DNA from 4 places in the Nitratireductor sp. PBL-C9 genome. Region 2 is predicted to be linked to each of the others. Evidence: riboswitches for the same ligand, from Rfam matches in the RefSeq annotation. Region 2 holds a riboswitch; each other region holds the start of a gene.
What was found. A riboswitch is a leader RNA that binds a small molecule or an ion and turns the genes downstream of it on or off. The one in region 2 is predicted to bind cobalamin.
Positions count from the first base shown of each region.

Region 1: linked by a shared signal. The riboswitch ahead of ACRTG1_RS03995 (LLM class flavin-dependent oxidoreductase) and the one ahead of ACRTG1_RS03700 (HupE/UreJ family protein) in region 2 are both predicted to bind cobalamin.
Region 3: linked by a shared signal. The riboswitch ahead of ACRTG1_RS11740 (TonB-dependent receptor plug domain-containing protein) and the one ahead of ACRTG1_RS03700 (HupE/UreJ family protein) in region 2 are both predicted to bind cobalamin.
Region 4: linked by a shared signal. The riboswitch ahead of cobW (cobalamin biosynthesis protein CobW) and the one ahead of ACRTG1_RS03700 (HupE/UreJ family protein) in region 2 are both predicted to bind cobalamin.

Region 1 covers NZ_JBPAXW010000002.1:8,634-12,280, reverse strand. Annotated here, with positions in the region: gene ACRTG1_RS04000 (ABC transporter substrate-binding protein) at 1-796, opposite strand, end outside; gene ACRTG1_RS03995 (LLM class flavin-dependent oxidoreductase) at 796-1,851, opposite strand; cobalamin riboswitch at 2,025-2,221, opposite strand; gene ACRTG1_RS03990 (ABC transporter permease) at 2,446-3,279, opposite strand; gene ACRTG1_RS03985 (ABC transporter ATP-binding protein) at 3,272-3,647, opposite strand, start outside.
Region 2 covers NZ_JBPAXW010000001.1:787,605-791,251, forward strand. Annotated here, with positions in the region: gene cobO (cob(I)yrinic acid a,c-diamide adenosyltransferase) at 1-277, opposite strand, end outside; gene cobU (bifunctional adenosylcobinamide kinase/adenosylcobinamide-phosphate guanylyltransferase) at 279-815, opposite strand; gene ACRTG1_RS03700 (HupE/UreJ family protein) at 832-1,452, opposite strand; cobalamin riboswitch at 1,488-1,687, opposite strand; cobalamin riboswitch at 1,749-1,949, shown strand; gene cobW (cobalamin biosynthesis protein CobW) at 2,126-3,163, shown strand; gene cobN (cobaltochelatase subunit CobN) at 3,168-3,647, shown strand, end outside.
Region 3 covers NZ_JBPAXW010000004.1:389,506-393,152, forward strand. Annotated here, with positions in the region: gene ACRTG1_RS11735 (ABC transporter substrate-binding protein) at 1-1,327, opposite strand, end outside; cobalamin riboswitch at 1,604-1,815, shown strand; gene ACRTG1_RS11740 (TonB-dependent receptor plug domain-containing protein) at 1,941-3,647, shown strand, end outside.
Region 4 covers NZ_JBPAXW010000001.1:73,131-76,777, forward strand. Annotated here, with positions in the region: gene cobO (cob(I)yrinic acid a,c-diamide adenosyltransferase) at 1-300, opposite strand, end outside; gene cobU (bifunctional adenosylcobinamide kinase/adenosylcobinamide-phosphate guanylyltransferase) at 302-838, opposite strand; gene ACRTG1_RS00375 (HupE/UreJ family protein) at 855-1,475, opposite strand; cobalamin riboswitch at 1,511-1,710, opposite strand; cobalamin riboswitch at 1,772-1,972, shown strand; gene cobW (cobalamin biosynthesis protein CobW) at 2,149-3,186, shown strand; gene cobN (cobaltochelatase subunit CobN) at 3,191-3,647, shown strand, end outside.

The DNA of each region.
Region 1 (3,647 bases), on a different contig from region 2:
CAACCACCTGGCCACCGGCCGTGCCTGAATAATAGACAACGATGTATTCAGGCGCGCGTTCGGCGATCTGCTCCCAGGAGACCTGGCCATAGCGGTTTGCCACATCGCCAAAGATGTTCGCCCCGCCGGCCCGCTCAACCACATGCGAAAGCATGGTGTTTCCGAGCACGGCGCGCGGTGCGGATTCGCCGCCATTGAAGATGAACACCGGCATGGCCTCAACGCCATCGAGCTTTGCTTCCACCTCGGAAAGGCGCTCCTCGATGTCGGCGATCAAAGCCTCGCCGCGCTCGCGCACGCCGAAGATTGCCGACATGGAGCGGATTTCCGCATAAAGCTCGTCGAAACCGAACTTGCCGAGATTGCAGCCCTCGGTGTTGAGGCGGGTTTTCATGCCCAGATCGTGAAGCTGATCGCGCGTGTGGCGGCTTTCGCTGAACCCGTCCGGATAACCGGCATAGACGAAATCGGCCTCCGCCTCGATGAGCTGTTCGGTAGTGGCGACCAGCGGTGAAAGCACGGGAACCGTGTTGTACGCCGCCTCGTATTGGGGGCTGATTTTGAGGTTCGCCATATAGGAGGTCCCGGCCATGCGGTCTTCCAGACCGAGCGCCAGCATCATCTCCGTGGCGTTGTTGCTCAGCGTCACCGCCCGCGCCGGCGGCGCTTCATAGGTGGTGGTGTAGCCGCAATTCTCATCCGTATAGGGAAAGTCCGCCTCATCGGCAAAGGCGGGCGCAGACACCAGAACGAAACCTGCGACCGCAAGCCCGCGCAGACCGATTAATCGCGACATCAATTCACTCCTTCTATGGCCGGCATGCCGCCGGCGCTTTCAACTGGGGATGGGGGTTGTTCTGGCTGGCCGAGCGCTGGCATGACCTCCGCTGCAAACAGTTCCATGCCGGCGAGCGCCACATCGTTGGCGATCAGGCCGTTGGCGCTGAACAGGCAGCGAATGCTGTTCGCGCCGGTCTCCGCCGAGAGCGCGCGCAATTGTGCAAGGCAATCCTCGGGCGTTCCCGCGATGGTGAAATCCGCCAGCATGGCGGCGCGATCACGCAGCGCAGGCGGCTGCATTCCACGCTCCAGCGCCCGTGCCGCGCGCCGTGCATTGAGCTTTTCCAGAAGCGCATCGACCCGCTCCATGGCCTCCGCCCGGGTCGGCGCGATCATCACGTAACGCGACAGCGATGAAGCAACGAGCGGCGCGCGCGATCCACCATGGCGATCAAGTGCTGCATGAAACACGGGCAATTGCCGCGCTTCATTGGGTTCGAGGCTCAGGAGAAGCGGAAAACCGTTCCTGGCGGCGATGTCGACCGTCTCTTCCGAGACGCCGGCGACATAGATCGGCGGATGCGGCTTTTGCACCGGCGGCGGCCCGACGGAGACGTTGGAAAAACGCCACGGCCCGCCATCCGCCGAACAATGTGGTTTCGTCCAGGCGTCGATCATGATCCTCAGCGCTTCGGCAAACCGCCTTGATGCGTCATCGCGCGAAATCTCGAGCGCGGTGAATGTGCCGGGCTCGGTGCCGCGCCCGATCCCCACATCCACGCGCCCGCCGCTCTGAAAATCGAGCTGCGCGATCTGCTCGGCAAGCAGCAGCGGATGATAGAGCGGCAAAACGAGGATCGACGTGCCGAACCGCAGCCTCTCCGTCCGCGCCAGAACCTCCGCGCCAAGCAGAAGCGTGGACGGATAGGGCAGCGTTTCGCGACCGAAATGAAATTCGTTGAACCAGACGCCGCCGAAACCAAGCGCGTCCGCCCGTTCGACAAGACGCATCAGCGCCCGGTGGTCGCCAAGCGCGCCTTCACGGGCAAAGCCTGCCAGATCAACGCGCATGGCGCGACCCGCCCGAATGCGGCGCACCACATTGGAACAATCGGCTCAGTTCGGCCTGCGCCGAAGGAAATCGGGAAACGGATCGGAGACGTGACGTCCCGATAGACGGACTCATTGCCGGCAAAGCGCCTGCATGCATTCTGGGCCTCCTGCCGGCGCACCTCGTCCGGCGTTCATGGTCTATGCATGAGGCAGGTCTCCTGACTCGCGGCTCGAACGTTCGGTCCGCCTTCCCGGCTTTCGCCAGTGGCATTGGAAAGAACTTGCCGCTTACAGTTGCGAGGGCAGTCCCGGAATTGGTCTGTCTGGCAGACCGCACCGGGTTCCCTTTTCATCCGCGAAAGGCGGAACCGCATGCGGCGGCGACCCTATCCGCGAAGGAACCGCGACGCAACCGCGAATGGCGTTTGCGCGAAAGAACGGCTCCCACACAAAAAGACACCCGCCGGATAGGCGGGTGCAAGTTGGGAAACACAACAATGTTGTGGGGAGAAATTTCGAGGATCGGACCGAAAAGCGGAAACCGGTTTTCGGTCCGATCCTCTATCAAGTGTTTCGATCGTCCTTTGTGCATCCGAACGAACGCGCGGCGATCTAACGCCTCCAGCGCACGAAATAGCGCTCGAGCAGTGTCACGAAACCGAACACCGAGAGACCCATCAGGCTGAGCAGAAGGATCTGCGCGAAAACACGGCCAACGCGCAGCTGACTTGCCGCGACACGGACCAGCTCGCCCAGGCCCTCGCCGCCGCCCATATACTCGCCGACGACAACGCCGATCACGCTCCACACTGCCGCCAGCTTGAGACCGGCGAAGATGTAGGGCGTCGCATAGGGCATCTGCAGCTTGATGAGCGTCTGCCAGCGGTTCGCCTCAAGAGATTTGAACAGCATCGACATGTTGCTGTCGGTTGCCGCCAGGCCCGCCGCCGTGTTGATCGTCACGGGGAAGAACGAGATGAACGCGGCCATCATGATCTTCGACTCGATGCCGAAGCCGAACCACGCCACGAACAGCGGCGCGAAGGCCACCTTCGGCATCGTGTTGATCGCCACCACATAGGGCATGATAGCCTTGCGCCCCAGCGTGGTCGCGCCGATGATCATGCCGAGCGTGAGGCCGATGGCCGAAGCCAGCAGAAAGCCGAAGACAACCTCGACCAGCGTGATCCATGTGGCATGGGCCACATAACCGCCGGTGAACAGATTGTTGAGCGTGAAGATGAGGTCCTGCAGAACCTGATAGGGCCCCGGCAGAACCAGCTGCGAGATGCCGCTATAGGTGACGGCCATGTGCCACACCGTGACAACGGCCGCACCGAACAGCAGCACGAGCAGCCATTGCGGCGTGCGCTCGATCAGCGTCTTGCGTTCATTTTCGGCAAGCGCGATCAGCACCTCGGGATCGACAGTTTCCTTGTCAGTCATGGCTGGCCCCCTCTCCGCTTCCGAACAACAGGTCGTGAATTTCGCGGACATATTCGTTGAAGCGGTTGCCGGTAATCATGTCGGGCGTACGCGGACGCGGCAGATCAATGTCGATGCGCTTGACGATCCGGCCCGGTCGCGGTGACATCACGAAGACGGAATCCGCCAGGAAGATCGCTTCCTGGATAGAGTGCGTAACGATGATGGCCGTGGCCTCGCGCGAACGACAGATCCGCTCGAACTCCACATTCATCTGCTCGCGCGTAAATTCATCCAGCGCGCCGAACGGTTCGTCCAGGAGCAGGATTTCCGGCTGGGTCACCAGCATCCGGCAAATGGCCGCGCGCTGCGCCATGCCGCCGGAAAGC
Region 2 (3,647 bases):
GCCAGGAGACCTGATCGCCAAAGGCGGCGAAGGCATCCTTCTCACCGCAATGCCATGCGCCCTTGATGAACTGCACGACACCGACGCGGCGGCCATGGCCGAGCATGCGCAGCGCAAGACCGAAGGCGGCGGTGGACTTGCCCTTGCCCGGCCCCGTATTGACGATCAGAAGCCCCTTTTCGACCGTCTTGTCGCGCACCTCGGCATCCTGAACGGCCTTGCGTTTGGCCATTTTTGCCTTGTGGCGCCCGGCTTCGTTTGCGTCGATCTCTCGCATGTCACTTCACTTTCATGGGCAGGCCGGCAACCACCAGCGTGACGCTGTCGGCAGCGGCGGCGACTTTCTGGTTCAGGAACCCCGCCTCATCGCGGAAACGGCGTCCGAGCGGGGTTTCCGGCACGATGCCGAAGCCGACTTCATTGGAAACGAGAACCGTGGTTCCCTCTCTTGCGGCAAGAGCTGCAAGCAGTCGCTCGGCGGCAGGTTTTAGCTCATGGTCGTTGAGAATGAGATTGCTGAGCCACAGGGTGAGGCAATCGACCAGAACCGTTTCGCGGGCCGGCAGGGTTTGAAGCATGCCCGGCAGGTCGAGCGGGGCGTCGTGCGTCTGCCACGCCCCCTCTACTTCCCCCGGCCCCGCCAATGCCCCTTTGCGCCGCGCGCGGTGAATGGCGATGCGCTCGCGCATTTCGTCATCGAAGGCCTGGGCCGTGGCGATGTAGTGCCAGGGCGCGGGCGCGGCTTCGATCAGCGTTTCGGCATGGCGGCTCTTGCCGGAGCGCGCGCCGCCCAGAACGAAATGAAGTGAACGCATCGTCAGATCCGCCGGCTCAGCCGACAAGCTGTCCGGCAAGGAAGGTTACGCCGACACCGACAATGGCGGCGCCAGCAAGCCGGGGCTGCATGGCCTCAACCGCCCAGCCGCGCGAGCGGACGAGAAAATAGACGCCAAGCGCGATGGCGCTCTGTATTGCGGCAAGGCCTGCGAGATAGGCGATGAGCGGCGTCTGCTCGCTGCCGACAATGGCTTCGCCGAAGGCATAGCCATGGAACACGCCGACCACCAGGAACAGGGCGAAGACAAGCATGTGGCTCTCTACGGCCCGACCGCGCGCCAGAAGCCAGCCGCCAGCAAGAACGCTTGCCGCGATGACGATTTCGGCTGCCGGAAGATCGAGCAGCATCAGATGCAGGCCGACGCCGACAAGCGAGCCGGCAACAAAGAGAAGCGGCGCGAAAAGGCTCATGCCGGCGACGGCGGCAAACAGGCCGGCAGCGAGGATGAAGGCCAGATGATCAAGCCCGATCACGGGATGGGCGAGCCCTGAGACCAGCCCTTCGTAAAGGGTCGTGGGCGTCTGCCCGTCCATGGCGTGATGGGCGTGGGCGCTGGTTGCGAAGAGCGATGCAAATGCGAATGCGGAAAAAGTGCGCAGGAAACGCGTGTTCATGTCCGGTCCTTTCCCCTCCACCCGAGGGTTACGGTGTTTCTTTCAGGCCGTCGGCAGGTTTCCTGGCTCACGGGTCGATGCGCTTTCCAGCCTTCCCAAGGCATCATGCCTCAGTGGCGATCAGGAAAACGCTCTCCGCTTACAGTTGCGGGGGCAGCCGTGGTCTTGGCGCGATTGCGCCGCACCACGTTCCCTCTGGGTCCGCTTCAGCGGAACCGACAGCGGGCGGAGCATACAAGAATCGCCACGCCCCGCAAACGCTTTGTTGCCCGCATTGACAGACGTGGCGGGCGAGCCGTAAATGCGCAGCAGACGGTCCTTCTCCCGCAATGGAGAGGGCTAAGAGGGAATGCGGTGCGGGCCTTGCCCAATGCCGCAGCTGTCCCCGCAACTGTAAGCGGAGAGCGCACCTGACACGCCACTGGGGTTTGCCCTGGGAAGGCTGGAGAGCGCATCGACCCGTGAGCCAGGAAACCTGCCGTCTGCGAATGAAATCCTGACCGCCTGGCGGGTGTCCCGGGCAAGGAGTGTGCATTGTGACTGCTGACAGCGCCGCTGCGCGCCTTCTCCCGACCATTCATGGTGTCTCTGCCAGTACGCGGCCGCAAAAGGCCCGTGCGCCCCTCACCCGCGTCTTATCGTTCTCCACACTCCATCACCTGAAGGATATCCCATGACCACGAGTTTCGACCGGGTTCCCTGCACCGTCGTGACCGGCTTTCTCGGTGCCGGCAAGACGACGCTGATCCGCAATGTTCTGGAAGGCGCGCATGGCAAGCGGCTGGCGATCATCGTCAATGAGTTCGGCGATGCCGGCATCGATGGCGAGGTGCTGAAAAGCTGCAGGCTGGACAATTGCCCCGAGGAAAACGTTCTCGAACTCGCCAATGGCTGCATCTGCTGCACGGTTGCCGATGATTTCGTGCCGGCGCTCGACCAGATCCTCGCACGTGAGCCGAAGGTCGATCACATCCTGATCGAGACGTCCGGTCTGGCGCTGCCAAAGCCGCTGGTGCAGGCCTTTCAGTGGCCGGCAATCAAGAACCGTGTGACGGTCGATGGCGTGATTGCCGTGGTGGACGGGCCGGCACTTGCCGACGGTCAGGTTGCTGCGGACATGGACGCGCTGGATGCACAGCGCGCAGCCGACGATTCGCTCGACCATGATGATCCGATCGAAGAAGTGTTCGACGACCAGGTGGCCTGCGCTGACCTGATCGTTCTGTCGAAGAACGATCTTCTGGATGACGAAGCCGCCGGGCGCGCCCGCGCGCGGATTGCGGGACATCTGTCGCGCAATGTGCAGATCGTGCCGAGCGCGCATGGCAAGGTGGACCCTGCCCTGCTGCTGGGTCTCGGGCTTGCCGTCGAGGACGACATCGAGAACCGCAAGACGCATCACGACGATGCGCATGACCACGAGCACGACGATTTCGATACATTCGTTGTCGATCTGCCATCGGTTCTGCGGCCCGAAGATCTGGAAGCACGTGTCAATGCGGCGGTGGAGACCGGCGAGGTTCTGCGCCTCAAGGGCTTTGCGCATGTGAAGGGCAAGCCCATGCGCCTGCAGGTGCAGGCAGTCGGTCCGCGCGTGTCGCACCATTACGACCGCCCGTGGAAGGCCGGCGAAGCCGCCGAGACGCGGCTTGTCGTGATCGGCCTCAAGGGCATCGACCGCGCGCGTATCGAAAGCCTTCTCTCGGCCTGATCCGATGCACATCCTCGCCACCACCAGTGCCTCACTCGACGATCTGATCGAGCCTGTCGATCTGCAGCAGTCGCCGGCGGACATGGTGGCGCTGTCGTTCACCGACAGCGATCTGGCGGGGATCGCCTCTGCATGGCAGGCGCAGCGCGAGGCCCTGCCCGCGCTGCGCCTCGCCGCACTGCGCGACCTGAGACACCCCATGTCGGTCGATCTGTGGATCGACAACACGGCAGCGCATGCGCGCGTCATTCTGGTGCGGGTGCTGGGCGGCTATGAGTGGTGGCGCTATGGCTGCGACCGGCTTTCAGCACTGGCCCGGCAAAAGGGCATCGCGCTGGCGCTGCTTCCCGGCGAATGCCATCAGGACGACCCGCGCCTTGCCGAGCGCTCCACCGTTTCGCCGGAAGCGCGCGCGGCGCTGCTCGCCTGCTTCCGCGAAGGCGGACCGGACAATATGCGCGCGCTGACCATGCAGCTGGCGCGC
Region 3 (3,647 bases), on a different contig from region 2:
ATTTCGTCCAGTCGTTCCAGAAGGTCGAACCCGGCAGAACGGTGCGCTTGACCTTGAAACCCGCCTCGCGAAGCTGTGCGGCAATGGCGTCGCCGGTATTCTTGTGCCAGTCCTCGTCGACCGAGATCAGCTCGTGCTCATGCTCCATCTGGCCGGCCTCTTCCATCAGCGCCTTGGCCGCGTCCACATTGCGCTCGATCTTGGGCAGTTCCGCATATTCGGGATGGATCGGGCAAACATGGTGGTTCTCGGCCACCTCACCGGCATTGTCGTAGCCAAGCGCCAGAACTGTGGCGTTGTCCACGGCCATCTGCAGCGCGCGGCGCACCCGCTCATCGTCATACGGCTTGTTGTTGACATTGGTGCGGGCCACAATCGTCGTTGCCGTGGTGACCTCGGACTTGACCAGGCCAATGGCGTCGAGAATGTCCACGAAATCGGCGGTGGTCTCGTAATTGGTGTGGATCTCGCCGGATTCAAAGGCGCTTACCATGGCCGATGGATCGGTGCCGTAATCGATGAACTCGATGCCATCGAGATAGGCCTCGCCGCCCCACCACTTGCCGTCTTCGCGCTTCTTCAGTTCGACGCGGTTGCCCACTTCGTATGAAACGAGTTCGAAGGGACCGGTGCCGATGGGATTGGCGATGAAATCACGGCCCGTCTCATCAAAGCTCGGATGCACGATCAGGCCCGGATAGTCGGCCATGCCGGGAATGATGGAAATGTCAGGGGCTGACAGGTTGAGCTTCACCGTCATGTCGTCGACCTTCTCGATCGCGCCTTCGCGCGCCTTCTTGGTCTCCGGATCGATGAGTGCAGCCATGCGGGCGGGCATGGAGTTGCCCTCCACCGTCTGATCGCACCAGCGGTTGAAGTTGTAGATCACATCGTCTGCGGTAAAGGCGTCGCCATTGTTCCAGGTCACGCCCGGACGCACGTGGAGAATGTACTCGGTGGCGTCTTCGTTGACCTCCCAGCTCTCCAGAAGCCGGCCCTCAAAGGTGAAGTCGCGCGTGTATTTCACCAGCGGTTCAAGCGTCTGGCGCATGGCGTTTGCGATCTCGGACCAGTCGGCCGTGCGCGGGTCTTTCGGATCCTTGATGAACATGGCCACACGCAGCGTGCCGCCCATCTTGGGCTCCTGAGCGAGCGCATGTGTGGGCGCGGCAAGGCCGAGCATGCCGTAGGCGGCGGCTGTCGATGCGCCGAGTGCGCTTGCGAGCGCCAGGAACTCACGTCTGTCCATTTTTCCGACGCGCGCTTCGTTCGCCATTTCGGCGACGCGGGCTGGCACTTTCTCGCCATTGCTCTTGAAAAACGTCATCGACGCACTCCCATTTCTTGCCGTTATCAGTTTGTGTTCAGCATTTCCCATCGCGCCAGCGATGTCAAAAAACGACCGGGGCCAATGGTAAGTTTTGCAGGTTTTTCGACCGTTGAAATGACGAGTTTGCGACAAATGAGCCGCAAAACTGACAAATAGAGCCGATTTCGCAACAATTTCCGAAACCTGTACTGACAATACCCGCCACCTGCACCGTTATGGGTGGAACAGCCGTCCCACAGGCCGCAATTGACGCTGCCGGAGCCAGTTGGTAAGCGAATTTTGTTCGCTTGAGGTGCTCCGGCAGGCACTCGCATGCCGGGGAAAAGGGAACACGGAACGGCCCTGCATGATCAGGCCGCAGCCGTGGCTGCTCCCGCAACTGTGAGCGCCGAGGCTCCTCCTATGCCACTGGGTGCAATGCCCCGGGAAGGCGAGGAAGCCGATGAAGCGCGAGCCAGGAAACCTGCCTTGAGCCGTCACCGACCGGATGCGGGACGCTTCCGGGGCTGTGGATCTCGCAGTGGTGACGAAATGTCATCGCTGGCGGGGGACAGATTCAGACAGCCATCGCTCTCCAGCAAAAGAAGCAGCATTCTCATGGAGAGCACGCATGCCATCCAGACGTTATCGCACCCGGCTCCTGCTCAGCGCTTCGGCGTTGCTGACGGGCCTTTCAGCCACCATGGCGGGCGCAGAAGACTATGTGCTTGAAAAACTGGTCATCACGCCCAACCGCACACCGGCAGAGGCATCCACCGTGGGGTCGACGGTGAACGTGGTGGGTCGTGAAGAGATCGAGGAACAGTCCCTGCCGCTGGCCGTCGAGTATCTCGACCTGCTGCCGGGTGTGAGCCTCTCATCGCCGGGTGGCGTTGGCGCAGAGGGCAGCCTTTCGATCCGCGGCGCGCCGCGCCGCTATGTGAAGACGCTCTATAACGGCATCGACATTTCCGATCCGACCAGCCCGCAGGTGCAGACGTCCTACCAGTATCTTCTGTCGGGCGGCCTGCAGAGCATCGAAGTGCTGAAGGGATCGCAGAGCACGCTTTACGGCTCCGATGCGATTGCCGGCGTGATCAGCCTGTCGACGCTGGGCGACATCGAACCGGGCATCGCCCATATCATTCAGGGCGAAGGCGGCTCGCACGGCACGGTCGGCGGCTCCTACGGTTTCAGGGCGGCGAACGAACAGTCGAAACTCTCCATCAACGCAACCGGCTACCGCACCGACGGCATTTCGGCTGCGGCTACGGGCACGGAGCGCGATGGCTATGAGAACGTCACCTTCGACGTGAATGCCGAGCATGCATTTTCCGACGTGTTCTCCGTATTCGGCTCGGCGCTCTACATCGACGCGGAAGCCGAGTTCGACAATCAGGGCTTCGGCACCATTCTGCCGAGCGACAATCTGACGGCGACCAACCACAGCAAACAGCTGGCCGGCCGCGCCGGCTTCAATCTCGACCTGATGGACGGCCGCTTCCGCAACACGGTTTCCGTGCAGGCCTTCGACCTGGAACGCTCCATCACCGGCACCGCGTTCGACGGCTCTTATGACGGTCGCCGCTACAAGGCCGATTATCTGGGCGCATTCGACGTCAATGAATGGCTGACGGTTCAGGGTGGCGCGGATTACGAACGTCAGAGCGCAGTCTTTCCCGCCGGCATGTTCAACCCCCAGATCGATTCCGATTTCTGGATCGCAGGCGTCTGGGGCGAGGCCATTGCCACGCCGGTTGAAAACCTGACGCTGACAGCCGGCCTCAGGCAGGACGAGCACAGCGAATTCGGCGGGCACACCACATACCGGGCAACCGCCTCCTATCTCATCGATGCGACCGGAACGCGTCTGCACGGCTCGGTGGGAACCGGCTTCCGTGCACCCAGCCTCAACGAGCTTTTCGGTCCGTTCGGGGCAAACCCCAATCTGCGGCCTGAAACCAGCTTCGGTTTCGACATTGGCGTGGAGCAGCGTTTCTGGAACGACAGGGCAATCGCCGACATCACCTATTTCCAGCTCGAGATCGACGATCTGATCGGTTACACGACCCAGTATGACCAGATCACCGGCACGTCGCGCATGCGCGGTGTCGAGGCCTCGCTCAGCTATGCCGCGACCGACTGGTTCGACCTCACCGGAGCCTACACCTACACGCATTCGGTGGATCAGAACGATGCACGGCTGCCGCGTGTGCCGCGCCACGAGATCGGGCTGGTCGCCAACGTTCGGCCTGCCGAGAAATGGACCATTTCGGCCTCGGCCAAGGCGGCCATCGACACGGTGGACACGGGCAATTTCAAGCTGGACGATTACCTG
Region 4 (3,647 bases), 710 kb from region 2:
GGTGAAGCCCTCGCCCATCGTGTGCCAGGAGACCTGATCGCCAAAGGCGGCGAAGGCATCCTTCTCACCGCAATGCCATGCGCCCTTGATGAACTGCACGACACCGACGCGGCGGCCATGGCCGAGCATGCGCAGCGCAAGACCGAAGGCGGCGGTGGACTTGCCCTTGCCCGGCCCCGTATTGACGATCAGAAGCCCCTTTTCGACCGTCTTGTCGCGCACCTCGGCATCCTGAACGGCCTTGCGTTTGGCCATTTTTGCCTTGTGGCGCCCGGCTTCGTTTGCGTCGATCTCTCGCATGTCACTTCACTTTCATGGGCAGGCCGGCAACCACCAGCGTGACGCTGTCGGCAGCGGCGGCGACTTTCTGGTTCAGGAACCCCGCCTCATCGCGGAAACGGCGTCCGAGCGGGGTTTCCGGCACGATGCCGAAGCCGACTTCATTGGAAACGAGAACCGTGGTTCCCTCTCTTGCGGCAAGAGCTGCAAGCAGTCGCTCGGCGGCAGGTTTTAGCTCATGGTCGTTGAGAATGAGATTGCTGAGCCACAGGGTGAGGCAATCGACCAGAACCGTTTCGCGGGCCGGCAGGGTTTGAAGCATGCCCGGCAGGTCGAGCGGGGCGTCGTGCGTCTGCCACGCCCCCTCTACTTCCCCCGGCCCCGCCAATGCCCCTTTGCGCCGCGCGCGGTGAATGGCGATGCGCTCGCGCATTTCGTCATCGAAGGCCTGGGCCGTGGCGATGTAGTGCCAGGGCGCGGGCGCGGCTTCGATCAGCGTTTCGGCATGGCGGCTCTTGCCGGAGCGCGCGCCGCCCAGAACGAAATGAAGTGAACGCATCGTCAGATCCGCCGGCTCAGCCGACAAGCTGTCCGGCAAGGAAGGTTACGCCGACACCGACAATGGCGGCGCCAGCAAGCCGGGGCTGCATGGCCTCAACCGCCCAGCCGCGCGAGCGGACGAGAAAATAGACGCCAAGCGCGATGGCGCTCTGTATTGCGGCAAGGCCTGCGAGATAGGCGATGAGCGGCGTCTGCTCGCTGCCGACAATGGCTTCGCCGAAGGCATAGCCATGGAACACGCCGACCACCAGGAACAGGGCGAAGACAAGCATGTGGCTCTCTACGGCCCGACCGCGCGCCAGAAGCCAGCCGCCAGCAAGAACGCTTGCCGCGATGACGATTTCGGCTGCCGGAAGATCGAGCAGCATCAGATGCAGGCCGACGCCGACAAGCGAGCCGGCAACAAAGAGAAGCGGCGCGAAAAGGCTCATGCCGGCGACGGCGGCAAACAGGCCGGCAGCGAGGATGAAGGCCAGATGATCAAGCCCGATCACGGGATGGGCGAGCCCTGAGACCAGCCCTTCGTAAAGGGTCGTGGGCGTCTGCCCGTCCATGGCGTGATGGGCGTGGGCGCTGGTTGCGAAGAGCGATGCAAATGCGAATGCGGAAAAAGTGCGCAGGAAACGCGTGTTCATGTCCGGTCCTTTCCCCTCCACCCGAGGGTTACGGTGTTTCTTTCAGGCCGTCGGCAGGTTTCCTGGCTCACGGGTCGATGCGCTTTCCAGCCTTCCCAAGGCATCATGCCTCAGTGGCGATCAGGAAAACGCTCTCCGCTTACAGTTGCGGGGGCAGCCGTGGTCTTGGCGCGATTGCGCCGCACCACGTTCCCTCTGGGTCCGCTTCAGCGGAACCGACAGCGGGCGGAGCATACAAGAATCGCCACGCCCCGCAAACGCTTTGTTGCCCGCATTGACAGACGTGGCGGGCGAGCCGTAAATGCGCAGCAGACGGTCCTTCTCCCGCAATGGAGAGGGCTAAGAGGGAATGCGGTGCGGGCCTTGCCCAATGCCGCAGCTGTCCCCGCAACTGTAAGCGGAGAGCGCACCTGACACGCCACTGGGGTTTGCCCTGGGAAGGCTGGAGAGCGCATCGACCCGTGAGCCAGGAAACCTGCCGTCTGCGAATGAAATCCTGACCGCCTGGCGGGTGTCCCGGGCAAGGAGTGTGCATTGTGACTGCTGACAGCGCCGCTGCGCGCCTTCTCCCGACCATTCATGGTGTCTCTGCCAGTACGCGGCCGCAAAAGGCCCGTGCGCCCCTCACCCGCGTCTTATCGTTCTCCACACTCCATCACCTGAAGGATATCCCATGACCACGAGTTTCGACCGGGTTCCCTGCACCGTCGTGACCGGCTTTCTCGGTGCCGGCAAGACGACGCTGATCCGCAATGTTCTGGAAGGCGCGCATGGCAAGCGGCTGGCGATCATCGTCAATGAGTTCGGCGATGCCGGCATCGATGGCGAGGTGCTGAAAAGCTGCAGGCTGGACAATTGCCCCGAGGAAAACGTTCTCGAACTCGCCAATGGCTGCATCTGCTGCACGGTTGCCGATGATTTCGTGCCGGCGCTCGACCAGATCCTCGCACGTGAGCCGAAGGTCGATCACATCCTGATCGAGACGTCCGGTCTGGCGCTGCCAAAGCCGCTGGTGCAGGCCTTTCAGTGGCCGGCAATCAAGAACCGTGTGACGGTCGATGGCGTGATTGCCGTGGTGGACGGGCCGGCACTTGCCGACGGTCAGGTTGCTGCGGACATGGACGCGCTGGATGCACAGCGCGCAGCCGACGATTCGCTCGACCATGATGATCCGATCGAAGAAGTGTTCGACGACCAGGTGGCCTGCGCTGACCTGATCGTTCTGTCGAAGAACGATCTTCTGGATGACGAAGCCGCCGGGCGCGCCCGCGCGCGGATTGCGGGACATCTGTCGCGCAATGTGCAGATCGTGCCGAGCGCGCATGGCAAGGTGGACCCTGCCCTGCTGCTGGGTCTCGGGCTTGCCGTCGAGGACGACATCGAGAACCGCAAGACGCATCACGACGATGCGCATGACCACGAGCACGACGATTTCGATACATTCGTTGTCGATCTGCCATCGGTTCTGCGGCCCGAAGATCTGGAAGCACGTGTCAATGCGGCGGTGGAGACCGGCGAGGTTCTGCGCCTCAAGGGCTTTGCGCATGTGAAGGGCAAGCCCATGCGCCTGCAGGTGCAGGCAGTCGGTCCGCGCGTGTCGCACCATTACGACCGCCCGTGGAAGGCCGGCGAAGCCGCCGAGACGCGGCTTGTCGTGATCGGCCTCAAGGGCATCGACCGCGCGCGTATCGAAAGCCTTCTCTCGGCCTGATCCGATGCACATCCTCGCCACCACCAGTGCCTCACTCGACGATCTGATCGAGCCTGTCGATCTGCAGCAGTCGCCGGCGGACATGGTGGCGCTGTCGTTCACCGACAGCGATCTGGCGGGGATCGCCTCTGCATGGCAGGCGCAGCGCGAGGCCCTGCCCGCGCTGCGCCTCGCCGCACTGCGCGACCTGAGACACCCCATGTCGGTCGATCTGTGGATCGACAACACGGCAGCGCATGCGCGCGTCATTCTGGTGCGGGTGCTGGGCGGCTATGAGTGGTGGCGCTATGGCTGCGACCGGCTTTCAGCACTGGCCCGGCAAAAGGGCATCGCGCTGGCGCTGCTTCCCGGCGAATGCCATCAGGACGACCCGCGCCTTGCCGAGCGCTCCACCGTTTCGCCGGAAGCGCGCGCGGCGCTGCTCGCCTGCTTCCGCGAAGGCGGACCGGACAATATGCGCG